2 regions of the Leclercia adecarboxylata genome follow, and region 1 is predicted to be linked to the other one. Evidence: predicted binding sites of a transcription regulator. Region 1 holds the regulator's gene; the other holds the start of a gene.

Region 1 (7,923 bases):
AAACGCGTTGTTATCCAGTGAATAGAGTGTAGTCAGCACCAGCATAAAGCGGTTAACTGCTTTCTTCTGCTCAGCGTATTCGTCAGAAAGCAGCAATTCGCGCATCGCACGCACTTTGTCTTTGACAGGCGACAGCGGCTTTTCCTGCGCTACGGCAACAGGCTGGCGCGTCTCTTTGATGGCCGGAGCGGCAGGCTGAGAGGCGGCGGCAATTTTCAGCATGCGCCGTAAAATGTCGGACGCGCTCTCACCGATATGCCGCGTCTGGCTGGCAATATACTGATAAAGCTCGTCATCAACTTCGATTGTTTTCATCTTAATCCAGTGCGATATCTTATCTGAATACAAGTCGTTGGGAGTATAAGTTCAAAACCCAACAGCGGATAGCGTCAAGCCAGAATGGCGGCAAAAGTCAGAATTAACTGTTTCCTTGCAGCCGGGCGGCAGAATGGTCAACATGATACCCTAACCTGACATACGTAAAAAAAGAACTTTGCCATGAAATTGAATACCCGAGCGCAATCTGCACAATCGCCGCACAATAATTCTCCCATCGTCCTGGTTCATGGCCTGTTTGGTAGCCTGGATAACCTTGGCGTGCTGGCACGGGATCTGGTGACCGACCACGCGCTGCTGCAGGTGGATATGCGCAACCACGGTCTGTCGCCGCGCTCGCCGCAGATGACCTACGCTGACATGGCGCAGGATCTGCTGGATACGCTGGATGAACACCATATCGAAAAAGCGATCCTGATTGGCCATTCGATGGGCGGCAAAGCGGTGATGGCGCTGACGGCTCTTGCGCCAGAGCGTATCGCCGGCCTGGTGGTGATCGACGTAGCGCCGGTAGATTATGACGTGCGCCGCCACGATGAGATCTTCGCCGCCATTAATGCCGTGACGGACGCGGGCGTCAGCACCCGCCAGCAGGCTGCCGCGCTGATGCGTGAGCATCTGGACGAAGAAGGCGTGGTGCAGTTCCTGCTGAAATCCTTTGTGGACGGCGAGTGGCGCTTCAACGTGCCGGTGCTGTGGGATCAGTATGACCATATCGTCGGCTGGGAGTCGGTTCCGGCGTGGCCGCACCCGACCCTCTTTATTACCGGCGGCAACTCGCCCTATGTAACCGAAGCGTATCGTGATGCGCTGCTGGCGCAATTCCCCCTGGCGCGTGCGCATGTGATTGCCGGGGCCGGGCACTGGGTTCATGCCGAAAAACCGGACGCGGTGCTGCGCGCCATCCGTCGGTACCTCGCTGACATCAATAATTGATTAAAAAGAGAGCGACTGGTCGCCCGTGGGCCTCCAGTCGTTGGCGTGCCGTTTTCGGTGATGTATGATGGCGCGCTTATCGCCCGGGCATTAGCAGGGTGTCTTGTTTCCCCCGAAGTCTCAAAATCATGGCCAAAGAACACACGGACCGCACGACAATAGATCTGTTCGCGAATGAGCGTCGCCCGGGACGACCGAAAACCAATCCGCTTTCGCGTGATGAACAGCTGCGCATCAACAAGCGCAATCAGCTTAAACGCGATAAAAGCCGCGGGCTTAAACGCGTCGAGCTGAAACTGAATGCTGACGCCGTCGATGCGCTGAACGAGCTGGCGAATGCCCGTGAGATCAGCCGCAGTGAGCTTATTGAAGAGATGCTGATTTCACAGCTTGAGAAATGGCACGGTAAAGCTTAAGTCAGAAAACTCCCCTTCTTGTTGCTTTCATGTAGCACAGAGTGCAGTCCTGGGTGATAGCAGTTTCCGCAGGCTTCTCTGTTCTGCTATGATTGCCCTTATCCGTGGCTAAATTGCGCCACCATACCATTAAGTTTCAAGAGGTTATTTTACTCATGGCAATCATCGGCATTTTTTTCGGCAGCGACACGGGTAACACCGAAAATATCGCAAAAAACATTCAAAAACAGCTAGGTAAAGACGTTGCCGATGTGCATGACATTGCGAAAAGCAGCAAAGAAGATATCGAAGGTTACGATATCCTGCTGCTGGGCATCCCGACCTGGTACTACGGCGAAGCGCAGTGCGACTGGGACGACTTCTTCCCGTCTCTGGAAGAGATCGATTTCAACGGCAAACTGGTTGCCCTGTTCGGCTGTGGCGATCAGGAAGACTACGCGGAGTACTTCTGCGATGCGCTGGGCACTATTCGCGACATCATTGAACCGCGCGGCGCCGTCATCGTCGGCCACTGGCCAACGGCCGGTTACCACTTCGAAGCGTCCAAAGGTCTGGCCGATGATAACAACTTCGTCGGTCTCGCCATTGATGAAGACCGCCAGCCGGAACTGACCGCTGAGCGTGTAGATAAATGGGTTAAGCAGGTCCGCGAAGAGTTGCACCTCGACGATATTCTTAATGCCTGATGAAGCTGCGGCGCAATGATTAAGTTGCGCCGCATTGATAGGTATAAGCAATCAAAATAATTGCTACAAATTTTTAACTTTTGCTGTCATACCTGTACAATGATCCAGGTTCAAACGGGTCACCCTGTAACAAGTTTGTTGGCGGTACCACGTTTTTATAAGCATACTTTACTTGAGACTTGCAGTTTTCATTACGTCATGGCAGTTCTATAATGAGACGCATTATCCCAGGTGCATTTTCTGTCACTTCTTCTTTAGAAGTGAATCGTTTAGCAACAGGACAGATTCCGCATGACTGACAACAACACCGCATTAAAGAAGGCCGGACTGAAAGTCACGCTTCCACGGTTAAAAATCCTGGAAGTGCTTCAGGGTCCGGATAACCATCATGTCAGTGCGGAAGACTTATACAAACGTCTGATCGACATGGGCGAAGAGATTGGTCTGGCTACCGTTTACCGTGTACTGAACCAGTTCGACGATGCAGGCATCGTTACGCGTCATAATTTCGAAGGCGGTAAATCCGTATTCGAACTGACGCAGCAGCATCACCACGATCACCTGATTTGCCTTGACTGCGGCAAAGTGATCGAATTCAGCGACGACTCTATCGAATCCCGTCAGCGTGAAATTGCCGCACGTCATGGCATTCGTCTGACCAACCACAGTCTGTACCTGTATGGCCACTGCGCCGAAGGTGACTGCCGCGAAGATGACCACGCGCACGACGCGAAATAATTCATCCGCACACGCTGAGCCAACCTGAAGGTTGGCTTTTTTTTGCCTGTAATAACGTAAAAAAGCCCGGCGGCGCTACGCTTACCGGGCCTGTGAATGTGCAGGCTCAGGTAAACGCAGCGCCACCGGGCGTGGCAAACAGCTTTACTTACCGTTGTTGCTACGGATCTCCTGCCAGATCTTATCGCAGTTTTTGGTGACGTCCTGATTGTTACCCGTTTTACGCGCCATGATACAGGCCTGGTAATCGGCCACTCTCACGGTCTCCTGGGTCGCAAACTGTTCGTGCGCCTTATCCTCGCGCAGCACGTTCAGCACGCTCTGGCAGGCTTCAATTTTTTCTGGCGAGCCTTCAGCAGTATTGATACAGGCACTGTAGGCCTCTTTAAGACGGGTGTCTTCTTTCTGGGTCTGCGGTTGTGCGCAGGCGGTCAGTCCTGATGCCAGCAGCGCGACCAGTACGATTTTTTTCAGCATAGCGGTCTCCGGTCGGCGGGGTTATCCCCCGCCGGGTTAGTCATCAGAAGATGGTGAACGGTGCGATAACCATAAACTTCACGTCACGCTCGTCCTGGAAGATGTTGCCGTAACCGCCGCCGTAGCTTGGGATGTCGGAGTGGTTGTCATACTGCGTGAAGTGCAGTTTGAACATGGTCCCTTTCGCGCGACCGTCCTGCAGGGTGTAAATCGCATCCAGGCTGTAGGCAGACTCTTTGATCTTGTTAGAGGCAATATCTTCACGCTGGCCCGCGCTGTTGATCAGCCAGTCGGCTGGTTTTGCATCCCATGCGTAGACATAAGAGGCACCGACGCTCCAGCCTGCCAGGTTCCAGTTGCTCAGGTCGTACATCGCGCCAAAGAAGACCGCTTTTTCGTCGTTGGCGTTGAAGTCGGAGCGGTTATCCCACCACACGTCCAGACGACCGTTGGAGGATGCATAGGTTGGGGTCATACGCTGCAGGAAGTAGCCCTGCTGGCCTTCCGCTTTCACATAAGTCCCTTCCAGGCGTAAATCGACCTGACCGACTTTGTAACCCAGGGTCAGCGCCTGCAGCCATGCCGTGCCGTCGTAAATATCATTTACGGTGCCGCTGTCGGCTTTATCACGCGTGCCGTAGAACTGATAGCTGGTAGAGAGCGGGCCGCCCACGATATCGAATTTGTAGCTGGCTTTGGCAAAGTACTGATCGATGAAGCCTTCAGCCTGACCAAAAGCGGCTTCCAGAATCAGGTTATTTTTGAAGTCGTACTTCGCGCCAAAGGAGTGGAGATAATCGACGCGGGTCTTTCTGTCATTCTGATAGAACTTGTCCATCTCGAGGTGCCATGGGGCTTTATACTCGTTGGTCCACATGTACGAGAAGCTCAGCGCCCCGCTGTCACCGTAGTCAAAGTTCGCCCCGGCTTCCGCGCCCTGGTAAGTACCCGGCATAAAGCTCCAGTGCGGTGCTAACAGGGTCTGGCCGGTTGGCTGCAGCCAGCCGCCGCGCGCCCACACCGGACCATATTTGAATTTTGCAGCCGCTTTGTACAGGCTGATCCCGCTCTTATCGCCGGACCAGTCTTCTTTGTAAGCTTTGTTGCTGGAGGAGAATGCAATTTCGTTCGGGTGGCCGCTGTCACCATTTTCTGCCATTTCGATGGCGGTGAAGGCCGCTAAATCAAGACCGAACATGTCGGCAGCATAGCCGGACTGGAAATCAAGGTTGGCGTTCCAGGTGGAGTGAGCCAGGTTAGTTTTGTATTTATCTGCCTCGACATCTTTACGGTCACGTTCACGCTGCCAGTAATAGACACCGCCCGTGAGGGTTGAATCATCAATAAAACCTTCGGCCTGGGCTTTCGGAGAAACCATCCAGCCTGACATTGCTGTAACACCGGCAATAGCCAGCGCAAGCGCACTACGTTTGCCACTAAACGTACGCATAATTAATCCTCTTTGACGTATTTAAAGCGCCTTAAACGGCGAAAAACAAAAAGTTAAAAGTGGAGGCAACCGGAAATACCCGCTTACATCTCCTGCCTTTAGACTATTTTTCGCGACGCGAATTATCAATGCTTTTCCGCGATCAAAAGTCAGGATTATGACAAAGCGCACATATTTGATTGCCATTTGTAACAAAGCGAATGGAGGAGAATTTTTAATTAAAATAATGTTCGGAATGAGCGATTTATTTTTAACATGCAGGATTTAAGCAGCTTATCCGGAAGCTATTACGTGGAATTTGCGCAAAGGAAGAGAAAGAGAATAGTTTTAATAAATGGAATTAATTCGCATCGCGAACATTTATATGATTAAGAGCTTGATCGTGATGCAAAAAAAACGCCGCGGTGCGCGGCGTTTTTCAAACAATAATCAGTTATTCACCGACTTTCGCCCAGGTATCACGCAAACCGACGGTACGGTTAAATACCAGTTTGTCCGCGGTGGCGTAGCGGCTGTCGAGGCAGAAGTAACCTTCACGCTCAAACTGGTACGCATTACCGGCAACGGCCTCTTTCAGGGATGGCTCAGCAAAGCCCTGTTTGATCACAAGCGAATCCTGGTTAATCACTTCCAGGAAGTCTTCTGCCGCACCCGGGTTTGGCACGCTGAACAGACGATCGTACAGACGGATTTCAACCGGCAGCGCATGTGCTGCGCTCACCCAGTGGATCACGCCCTTCACCTTGCGACCATCAGCCGGATCCTTGCTCAGGGTCTCGGCATCGTAGGTGCAGAAGATAGTAGTGATATTGCCTTCTGCGTCTTTCTCAACACGCTCGGCTTTAATCACGTAGGCATTACGCAGGCGCACTTCTTTGCCCATCACCAGACGCTTGTACTGCTTGTTCGCTTCTTCGCGGAAGTCGGCGCGATCGATCCAGATCTCAGCGCTGAACGGCACGTCACGGCTGCCCATCTCCGGCTTGCTCGGATGGTTAGGCATAGTCACCAGCTCGCTTTCGCCCTGCGGGTAGTTTTCGATAACCAGTTTCACCGGATCGATAACGGCCATTGCGCGCGGCGCGTTTTCATTCAGATCTTCGCGGATACAGGACTCCAGCGACGCCATCTCGATGGTGTTGTCCTGCTTGGTCACGCCGATGCGTTTGCAGAACTCACGGATTGAGGCAGCGGTATAGCCACGACGACGCAGACCGGAGATGGTCGGCATACGCGGGTCATCCCAGCCTTCAACGTGCTTGTCGGTGACCAGCAGGTTCAGCTTACGCTTGGACATCACGGTGTATTCCAGATTCAGACGAGAGAACTCGTACTGACGTGGATGTACCGGAATGGAGATGTTATCCAGCACCCAGTCGTAGAGACGACGGTTGTCCTGGAACTCCAGCGTACATAAGGAGTGAGTAATGCCTTCCAGCGCATCGCTGATGCAGTGGGTGAAGTCGTACATCGGGTAGATGCACCACTTGCTGCCGGTCTGATGGTGATCGGCGAACTTAATGCGGTACAACACCGGGTCGCGCATAACGATAAACGGCGACGCCATATCGATTTTGGCACGCAGGCAGGCTTTACCCTCTTCGAAGCCACCGGCACGCATTTTTTCAAACAGCGCCAGGTTCTCTTCCACGCTGCGATCGCGGTACGGGCTGTTTTTGCCCGGCGCGGTCAGGGAGCCACGGTATTCGCGGATTTCGTCAGCGGAAAGCTCGTCAACGTAGGCCAGACCCTTTTTGATCAGCTCTACCGCGTAGGCATACAGCTGGTCAAAATAGTCAGAGGAGTAGCAGATGTCGCCAGACCAGTTGAAGCCCAACCATTGCACGTCGTTCTTAATGGACTCTACGTATTCGATATCTTCTTTCACCGGGTTGGTGTCATCGAAACGCAGGTTGCATTGACCCTGGTAGTCCTGCGCGATGCCGAAGTTCAGGCAGATCGATTTCGCATGACCAATGTGCAGGTAGCCGTTCGGCTCCGGCGGAAAACGGGTATGAACAGTGGTGTGCTTACCAGTGGCCAGATCTTCATCAATGATCTGACGGATAAAGTTGCTCGGGCGGGCTTCAGCCTCACTCATCGTGGATTCCTCAAAGCGTAAACGACGTATAACGGCATATGATCTTATAAGCCGGGCGTAGTGACAACCTTTAGTTACGCAAAAAAAGGTCTCCGGAGAGAATTATGGGGGCGATTGCTGCAAAAAAAAGCGGCGGGGATATCCCCGCCGCTCAGGCATTAACGCTTACTCAGGAGCACTTATTTGCCTTTAATTTCATACAGAGGCGTCTGACCGGCAACCACCTGACCCTGCGCCTTGATAACCAGACCGCTGAAGTCGTCGATATTGCTGCAGACAACCGGGCTTATCATGGAGCGCGCATTAGCGTTCAGGAAGTCGAGATCCATCTCCAGAACCGGCTGACCCGCAACCACTTCTGCACCCTCTTCGACCAGGCGCTTGAAGCCCTGACCACCCAGCGCAACGGTATCGATACCCATGTGGACAACGATCTCCGCGCCTTTCTCAGTTTCCAGGCAGAACGCGTGGTTGGTGTTAAAGATTTTAACGATGGTACCGGCTGCCGGAGAAACCACGGTTTTATCCGTTGGTTTAACCGCTACGCCATCACCCACCGCTTTGCTGGCGAAGGCCTCATCAGGAACCTGCTCCAGGGCAACCACGTCACCGGTCACTGGCGAAACCAGCGCTGCGATGGTGGTGGCGTTGGCAACAGCCTGTGGCTTAGCGGCAACAGGTGCGGCGGCAGGCGCCGGAGAAGCGGCAGCGGCAGCTACAGGACCGGTGGTTTTCATGGCATTGGCGATCTTCTCAGCCACGAAGCCAACGATGATCTGCACG
Region 2 (7,923 bases), 2.1 Mb from region 1:
GCTAACGCCGCTGCAGGCGTTGTGGTGGGCAAATTGGGTACCTCTACCGTTTCGCCAATCGAGCTGGAAAACGCGGTGCGCGGTCGTGCCGATACCGGTTTTGGCGTGATGAGCGAAGACGAGCTGAAAGTGGCCGTTGCCGCCGCGCGTAAGCGTGGTGAAAAAGTGGTGATGACCAACGGCGTGTTCGACATTCTGCACGCGGGTCACGTCTCTTATCTGGCGAACGCGCGCAAGCTGGGCGATCGCCTGATTGTGGCGGTGAACAGCGATGCGTCTACCAAACGTCTGAAGGGCGAAACCCGTCCGGTGAACCCGCTTGAGCAGCGGATGATCGTGCTGGGCGCGCTGGAAGCGGTGGACTGGGTCGTCTCGTTCGAAGAAGACACCCCACAGCGTCTGATTGCCGGGATCCTGCCGGATCTGCTGGTTAAGGGCGGTGACTACAAGCCTGAACAGATCGCGGGTAGCGAAGAGGTGTGGGCTAACGGCGGGGAAGTGATGGTGCTCAACTTTGAGGACGGGTGTTCAACCACCAACATCATTAAGAAGATCCAGAAAGACAGCAAGTAGCCGGTGCGGGCTGATGCCCTCACCCCAACATAAGCTTGTAGGCCCGGTAAGCGAAGCGCCACCGGGCGTTACAGGCTTAAGCCTGATCGTCCACCGGTGGGATCGCCGGGGCCGGTTTTACTTCATCAACAACATTACGGTTTTCCAGCTCGGTCAGGCGCTGCTCCAGCAGGGCAATCTTCTCGCGGGTGCGCAACAGCACCTGCGTCTGCACGTCAAATTCTTCACGGCTGACCAGATCCAGACGCATCAGCTGCGCCTGCAGCACCTGGCGGATCTTTTTCTCAACGTCATCACCAAACTCACGCACGCCTTTTGGCATGGATTCATGGACCTGGCGGGCAAGTTGTTCAATTTTTTTTGGGTCGATCATCATAGTTCCCTTGAAGAAAAGGTGTTTAGAACCATTGTAGCGCGTTACGGGGATCCTTAAACCAGAATTGTGTGAAGCTTATGCGTTGCCGAACATAATCATTAGCGTTATAGTTATCCCGCTTATTCTCAGGGCGGGGCGAAATTCCCCACCGGCGGTAAATCAACACCATGTTGAAAGCCCGCGAGCGCTTTGGGTGCAAACTCAAAGGTCAGCAGATCCGGTGTAATTCCGGGGCCGACGGTTAAAGTCCGGATGGGAGAGAGTAACGAACCAGCCGGGCGAGGCCCGCTCACGTTATTTTTTTGCCGTACTACGGCGCTCCTAAGACTGCCCTGATTCTGGTAACCATAATTTTAATGAGGTTTTTTTACCATGAATCAGACGCTCCTTTCCTCTTTCGGTACCTCTACTGACCGTGTTGAGCATGCGCTTGCTGCGCTTCGCGAAGGCCGCGGCGTGATGGTGCTTGACGATGAAGATCGTGAAAACGAAGGCGATATGATTTTCGCCGCCGAAACCATGACCGTTGAACAGATGGCGCTGACCATCCGTCACGGCAGCGGTATTGTTTGCCTGTGTATCACCGAAGATCGCCGTAAACAGCTGGATCTGCCTATGATGGTAGAGAACAACACCAGCGCTTACGGTACCGGTTTTACCGTTACCATCGAAGCCGCCAGCGGCGTGACCACCGGCGTCTCTGCCGCTGACCGCGTCACCACCGTGCGTGCCGCCATTGCCGATGGGGCAAAACCTTCTGACCTGAATCGCCCAGGCCATGTCTTCCCGCTGCGCGCGCAGCCGGGCGGCGTCCTGACTCGCGGCGGTCACACCGAAGCGACTATCGATCTGGTGACGCTGGCAGGCTTCAAACCCGCCGGTGTCCTGTGTGAACTGACCAATGATGATGGCTCTATGGCTCGTGCGCCGGAGTGCATCGACTTTGCGGTTAAACACAACATGGCTGTTGTGACTATCGAAGATCTGGTGGCGTATCGCCAGGCGAACGAGCGCAAAGCCAGCTGATAACGCAGCATAAAAAACGCCGGGTTAACCCGGCGTTTTTTTTATCCTATTCCTGCCGTCTGGAGCAGCACCAGACTGAGCCCCATCACCGACATCCCGCACAGCACGCCGTAGCTGGGGTTATTATTCGGGTCGATCTCTTTGGCGAGCGGCATCAGCTCATCTACCGACAGCGCCACCATAATGCCCGCCACTGCCGCCATAATGGCTGCCATCACAATCGGCGAGATCAGGCTGCCGAGAATAAGCCAGGCCAGCACGCCGCCTGCGATCTCCGCCATCCCGGAAATACCTGCCCAGAACACCGCTTTACGCTTTGACCCGGTAGCCGCATAGACCGGCCCGGCAACCGCCAGCCCTTCAGGGATATTGTGCAACGCCACCGCCAGGGCAATGCCAAAGCCTAACTCCAGATTGTTGCTGGCGGTCACGTAAGTAGCAACGCCTTCGGGGAAGTTATGCAGGCTGATACCCAGGGTCAGCAGCAGCGCGGTACGACGCAGATTGCGCGGCAGCGGCTGAGTTCCTTTTTGCATCAGATCCTGCGGGTGCGCATGGGGTAACATTCTGTCCAGCGCAAAATAGCCCAGCAGGCCAAAGACAAACATCCCGTAGCCAAGCACCGGCGACATACCTTCGGTGCCAAGGGCGGCGGGTAGCATCTCCATCAGGGAGATGAGCAGCATAATCCCGGCGGCAAAGCCGAGGGAAAATGCCAGCACGCGGTTTGAGGGCTTCTGGCCCAGCACGCCGAGCATGGCGCCGATAAAGGTGGCGGCGCCTGCAAGAATAGTCAGAATCAGGGGAACTGACATTCACCTCTCCTTATGATAATGATTCTCATTCATATTAAAGGCTAAACGCGCGTAAAGCGAGCGGGTCCAGGCGCCTTTACAGATCCCTTACATTCAAATTTCCTGATGATCTTCATCATGGTTATCTGAGTTCATCTTATCCTGATAACAGGTAAGGTAAAGCTATCAAATCGACATCTTGTGTAAGGATATCATCATGACATCTTCTCGTATGCCAGCGCTGTTTTTGGGCCACGGTAGCCCCATGAACGTGCTGGAGGATAACGTCTATACTCGCGCCTGGCGTCATCTGGGAGAGACGTTGCCACGTCCGAAAGCTATCGTGGTGATTTCTGCACACTGGTTTACCCGTGGCACCGGCGTCACCGCGATGGAAGCGCCGAAAACGATTCATGATTTTGGTGGTTTTCCGCAGGCGCTGTACGACACGCACTACCCGGCACCGGGTTCGCCGGCCCTGGCGCAGCAGCTGGTGGAGCTGCTGGCACCTGTCCCGGTCGCTCTGGATAAAGAGGCGTGGGGTTTTGACCATGGCTCCTGGGGCGTGCTGATAAAAATGTATCCCGATGCCGATATCCCGATGGTGCAGCTGAGTATCGACAGCACCAAACCCGCGGCCTGGCACCTGGAGACAGGCAAGAAGCTTGCGGCGCTGCGTGACGAGGGCATCATGCTGGTGGCCAGTGGCAACGTGGTGCATAACCTGCGCACCGCCCGCTGGCATGGTGAAAACACGCCATATCCGTGGGCGACATCGTTCAACGATTACGTAAAAGAAAACCTGACCTGGCAGGGGCCAGCAGAGGAACATCCGCTGGTGAACTATCTCGCGCACGACGGCGGTTCACTCTCCAACCCGACGGCGGAACATTTCCTGCCGCTGCTCTATATCTTAGGCGCGTGGGATGGTCAGGAACCGATTACGACTCCGGTGGACGGCATCGAGATGGGCAGTTTGAGTATGTTGTCGGTGCAGGTGGGGTAATCAATAAATGCCGGGTGGCGGCTTCGCCTTACCCGGCCTACGGGTTCGCATGGTTTTGTAGGCCGGGTAAGCGCAGCGCCACCCGGCAAATCAACTACTCAATAAAAATATGCGGATAGAAGCGCGACAGATCCTGGGTGATCAGCGCGCGATCTTCGCGAATGCCAATCCCGGCGGGCTGGTCGTTGATCAGCCAGCTGCCGATCAGCATGTAACTGTCGCCATACTTAGGTAGCTGACAGAACTGCTGGACGATCATCCCTTCTTCGCCATACGGACCTTCTACCGCTTCCACGGTGTTACCGTTTTCGATAATCGATACGTTAGCCCCTTCGCGGGAGAAAATCGGCTTTTTGACATACTTATCCATCTGCGGATAGTCATCTTCCGCGAAGTAGGCAGGCAGCAGATTCGGATGATCCGGGAACATCTCCCACAGCATTGGCAGCAGGGCTTTGTTGGAGATGATGCTCTTCCAGGCCGGCTCCAGCCAGCGCACGCCAGCGTCTTCCAGCTTGGTCGAGAACATTTCGCGCAGCATGTATTCCCACGGGTAGAGCTTGAAGAGGTTGCTGATCACCTGATCCTGCAGGTCGGTAAACTGGCCTTTTTCACCGAGCCCGATATCTTCCATGTAGAGGAATTCGCTGGCAACGTCTGCCTCGGCGGCGCAGTCCTGCAGGTACTGTACCGTACCGCGATCTTCAACCGTGTCACGACAGCAGGCAAAGTGCAGCAGGTTGAAGCCGTGCTGCTCGCGCAGTTCAGCGAAGCGCTCAATCAGCTTCTCCTGCAGGCTGTTGAACTGGTCGCTGCCCTCGGGCAGGTTGCCTGCGTTCTGCTGATCTTCCAGCCAGATCCACTGGAAAAAAGCCGCCTCATACAGGGAGGTCGGCGTATCGGCGTTGTTCTCAAGCAGCTTCGGCTCGCCGGTACCATCCCACGCCAGATCGAGGCGGGAATAGAGCGACGGCTGGTTGGTTTTCCACGACTGACGCACAAAGCCCCAGGTGTGTTTCGGAATGCGGAATTTGGTCAGCAGCTCATCGCTGGCAATCACCTTCTCCACCACCTTCAGGCACATCTGGTGCAGCTCTGCCGTGACCTCCTCCAGTTTTTCAACCTGGGCGAGGGTCAGCTTGTAGTAGGCATCTTCACACCAGTACGGCTCGCCGTACATGGTGTGGAAGTTGAAACCGTATTCGGTGGCTTTTTCGCGCCAGTCCGGGCGCTCAACAATACTGACTCGTTCCATTATCAGCCGCCCATGGAGCGTGTTGAAGTGCCGGCCGCGCTGCGCTGCATGGTGCTCTGTTTAGCAACAGACTCACCAAAGCCGCCGCGGGTGACGGTGCTGGTGGTAGCCGGTTTTGGCGCCATGGCGGTTTTCGGAACGGTCATGGTGCGGCCTGGCTGGGCTGCGCCGTAACCTTTACCGCTGGCATCGGTGTACTGGCCGTATGCCGGGCTGGCCGGGTTTTTCGAACTGAACAACGGCTGCTGCTGGTAGCCTGCGCCGCCGCTCATCAGACGGCCCATCATGTAACCGGCCATTAATGGCATCCAGAAGCTACCGCTGGATTGTGCCTGGGCCTGGTTTTCAGGTGCCGTGCCTGCCTGAGCCGGAGCAGGTGCCTGCTGGCACTGACCTTCGCCAAATTCCGCCACGCAGTCTTCACGGCTGGCGTATTTCGGCGCGGTACGTTCCGCTTCCTTCAGGGCGTTGTTGTATGAAGCGGTACACTCCGCGCTTTTACCGGTGGCTGCAGCACAGTCATCGGCATTCTGATAGAGGGATACCGTTTCGTCGGTTTTCTCACAGCCTGCCAGCATAAACACAGCGCCCAGCGCCAGGGCGACAGGAGTGAGGTGACGAGCGCTCCAGCTTTTGCGGAACGTCGCGTGATTAATGGATTTTGTCCGTTTCATGATTGTCTTCCAGGACCCAGTGGTAAAACACAGAAAATAAGGCTCAGAATAGAGGATGAGTGGTGGAAATTGAAGCGATGGGGGCGAATCTGGGGGATCTTTACGTTGGCTTACGTTTTTTTGTCGGACAGCGCGATACTACCCGGCCAGGAGAGCCCCGGCCGGGTATAATCATCAGTTAGCGTTGGTGCTTGCAGCGGCTGCGGTTAAGCCATCAGCAGAGGCAACCTGCTGTGGATTTTCCGGAGCCACGACTTCTGGGGTAGTGGAGATGGGTTTACCCAGAGAGCCGTTCAGCGCCAGAAGATCCTGCTCGTTCAACGTACCCAGCGCCTGCTTGATGTTGAGCTGGTTAATCAGGTAGTTGTAACGGGCGTTGGAGAGCTGTTGTTTGGCGTTGTACAGCGTGGTGGTCGCATCCAGCACGTCAACGATGGTACGGGTACCTACCGCGTAGCCAGCTTCAGAAGCATCCAGTGAGCTCTGGGCAGAAACCACGGCCTGTTTGTAGGCGTTGATGCTGCTGACAGAGGCGTTCACGTTGTTGAAGGAGGAACGCACGGTCTGCACCACGCTGCGGTGCGCGCTTTCAAGCTGCTCGCTGGCACCCACAAAGTTGTACTGCGCCTGTTTGACCTGAGAATTAACCTGGCCGCCCTGATAGATTGGCAGGGAGAAGTTCAGGCCGATTTTATTCTGGCCGACATCGCTGTCGTTGTACTGGGCACCGCTGGTTCTGGAACCGCTGTAGCTGGTATTAGACACGCTGGTAGACGCGCTCAGGCTCAGGGTTGGCAGATGACCATCCTGTGCCAGGCGGATCTGCTCGCGGGCCAGATCCTGGCTCAATCGCGCCTGCAGCAGGCTGAGGTTACGGTTTTCAGCTTCTTTCAGCAGGGCATTCACCGCCTGCGGCTTTTCGGCTTTGAAGCGATCAACGTTCAGCGAGGCCAGCTGTGGATAGTAGTTGCCGGTGACCTGACGCAGCTGTTCTACGGCGTTATCCAGATCGTTACGCGCCGTCACTTCGTTCGCCAGTACGCTATCGTACTGTGAACGGGCGTTCTGCACGTCGGTGATCGCTACCAGTCCCACGTTGAAACGCTGGGTGGTCTGATCTAACTGGCGGTAGATGGCTTGTTTCTGCGCTTCAATATAGGAGAGCGTGTCGATTGAGCTCAGTACTTTGAAGTAGGCGGTTGCGGTATTGAGGATCAGCGTTTGCTGGTCGGTCTGATAAGTGACATCCTGAATACCGGCCGATTTTTCCTGCAGGCTCAGGTTACGCCATCTGGACATATCAAACAGCGTCTGGGTTAACTGGAGTGAACCGCTGGTTACGTTAGAATCGACGCCGTTAGCATCACGGTAACCGTTGTTATAGCTATAATCTGCACCTAAACCCAGCTGTGGTAATAATGGGCTGCGTGCTTCATTAATCTTTTCAAATGCAGCATCACGATCGGCGGCGGACTTACGCAGTTCCGGGTTGCTCAGACGTGCCTGCTTATAAACCTGCATCAGGTCCTCTGCCTGACTCAACGCGCTGAAGCCCGTCAGGCTCAGGCCGATGAGGATGGGGAGCAATTTCTTCATTTGCTTTCCTTGTTGTGAAGCTCTTTGTTAGCGCTGATCTAATTAAAAAATATCTACCGATTCTAGCAGACTTCGCCACTGCAAAAGGTTGGCGTTCCGTGCCATGCGGCGGTAACTTGCACCAATTTACCATACTGAGTTAGAAACCGCAGTTAAGCAAAATTGAATTTCACGTTAACGTCACCATTTATAACAGGATGCAAACATGCATAAACCAGAAAAGATGCCAGTGACTTTCACAAAAAACGATGTAGAAATTATTGCACGAGAAACGCTCTACAGCGGATTTTTTTCACTGGAATTGTACCGTTTTCGCCACCGTCTGTTTAACGGCGAAATGAGTGGCGAAGTGAAGCGCGAAATTTTTGAGCGCGGGCATGCCGCAGTCTTGCTACCCTTTGACCCAGTGCGGGACGAAGTGGTACTGATAGAGCAGATTCGCATTGCCGCGCTGGATACCAGCGAAAGCCCGTGGCTGCTGGAGATGGTGGCCGGGATGGTTGAAGCGGGCGAGACGCCGGATGACGTCGCGCGTCGTGAGGCGATGGAAGAGGCCGGGCTGATTGTCGGGCGCACAAAACCGATTTCGAATTATCTGGCAAGCCCCGGTGGCACCAGCGAGC

The links. The regulator Fur, encoded in region 1, represses iron uptake genes when iron is present. The targets are predictions, from matches to a motif close to ATAATAATGAGAACNACTATCAA.
Region 2: zupT (zinc transporter ZupT) is a predicted target of Fur. The motif match lies at 2,803-2,825, and genes of this name have one in related genera.

The regions. Positions count from the first base shown of each region.
Region 1 covers NZ_CP040889.1:3,433,698-3,441,620, reverse strand. The annotation lists gene seqA (replication initiation negative regulator SeqA) at 1-315, opposite strand, end outside; gene ybfF (esterase) at 499-1,272, shown strand; gene ybfE (LexA regulated protein) at 1,401-1,688, shown strand; gene fldA (flavodoxin FldA) at 1,844-2,374, shown strand; gene fur (ferric iron uptake transcriptional regulator) at 2,666-3,112, shown strand; gene chiQ (ChiQ/YbfN family lipoprotein) at 3,257-3,586, opposite strand; gene chiP (chitoporin ChiP) at 3,633-5,039, opposite strand; gene glnS (glutamine--tRNA ligase) at 5,473-7,140, opposite strand; gene nagE (N-acetylglucosamine-specific PTS transporter subunit IIBC) at 7,320-7,923, opposite strand, start outside.
Region 2 covers NZ_CP040889.1:1,337,735-1,345,657, reverse strand. The annotation lists gene hldE (bifunctional D-glycero-beta-D-manno-heptose-7-phosphate kinase/D-glycero-beta-D-manno-heptose 1-phosphate adenylyltransferase HldE) at 1-573, shown strand, start outside; gene ubiK (ubiquinone biosynthesis accessory factor UbiK) at 650-946, opposite strand; FMN riboswitch at 1,067-1,217, shown strand; gene ribB (3,4-dihydroxy-2-butanone-4-phosphate synthase) at 1,322-1,975, shown strand; gene zupT (zinc transporter ZupT) at 2,017-2,790, opposite strand; gene ygiD (4,5-DOPA dioxygenase extradiol) at 2,987-3,775, shown strand; gene FHN83_RS08130 (glutathionylspermidine synthase family protein) at 3,870-5,030, opposite strand; gene FHN83_RS08125 (DUF1190 family protein) at 5,033-5,704, opposite strand; gene tolC (outer membrane channel protein TolC) at 5,879-7,300, opposite strand; gene nudF (ADP-ribose diphosphatase) at 7,506-7,923, shown strand, end outside.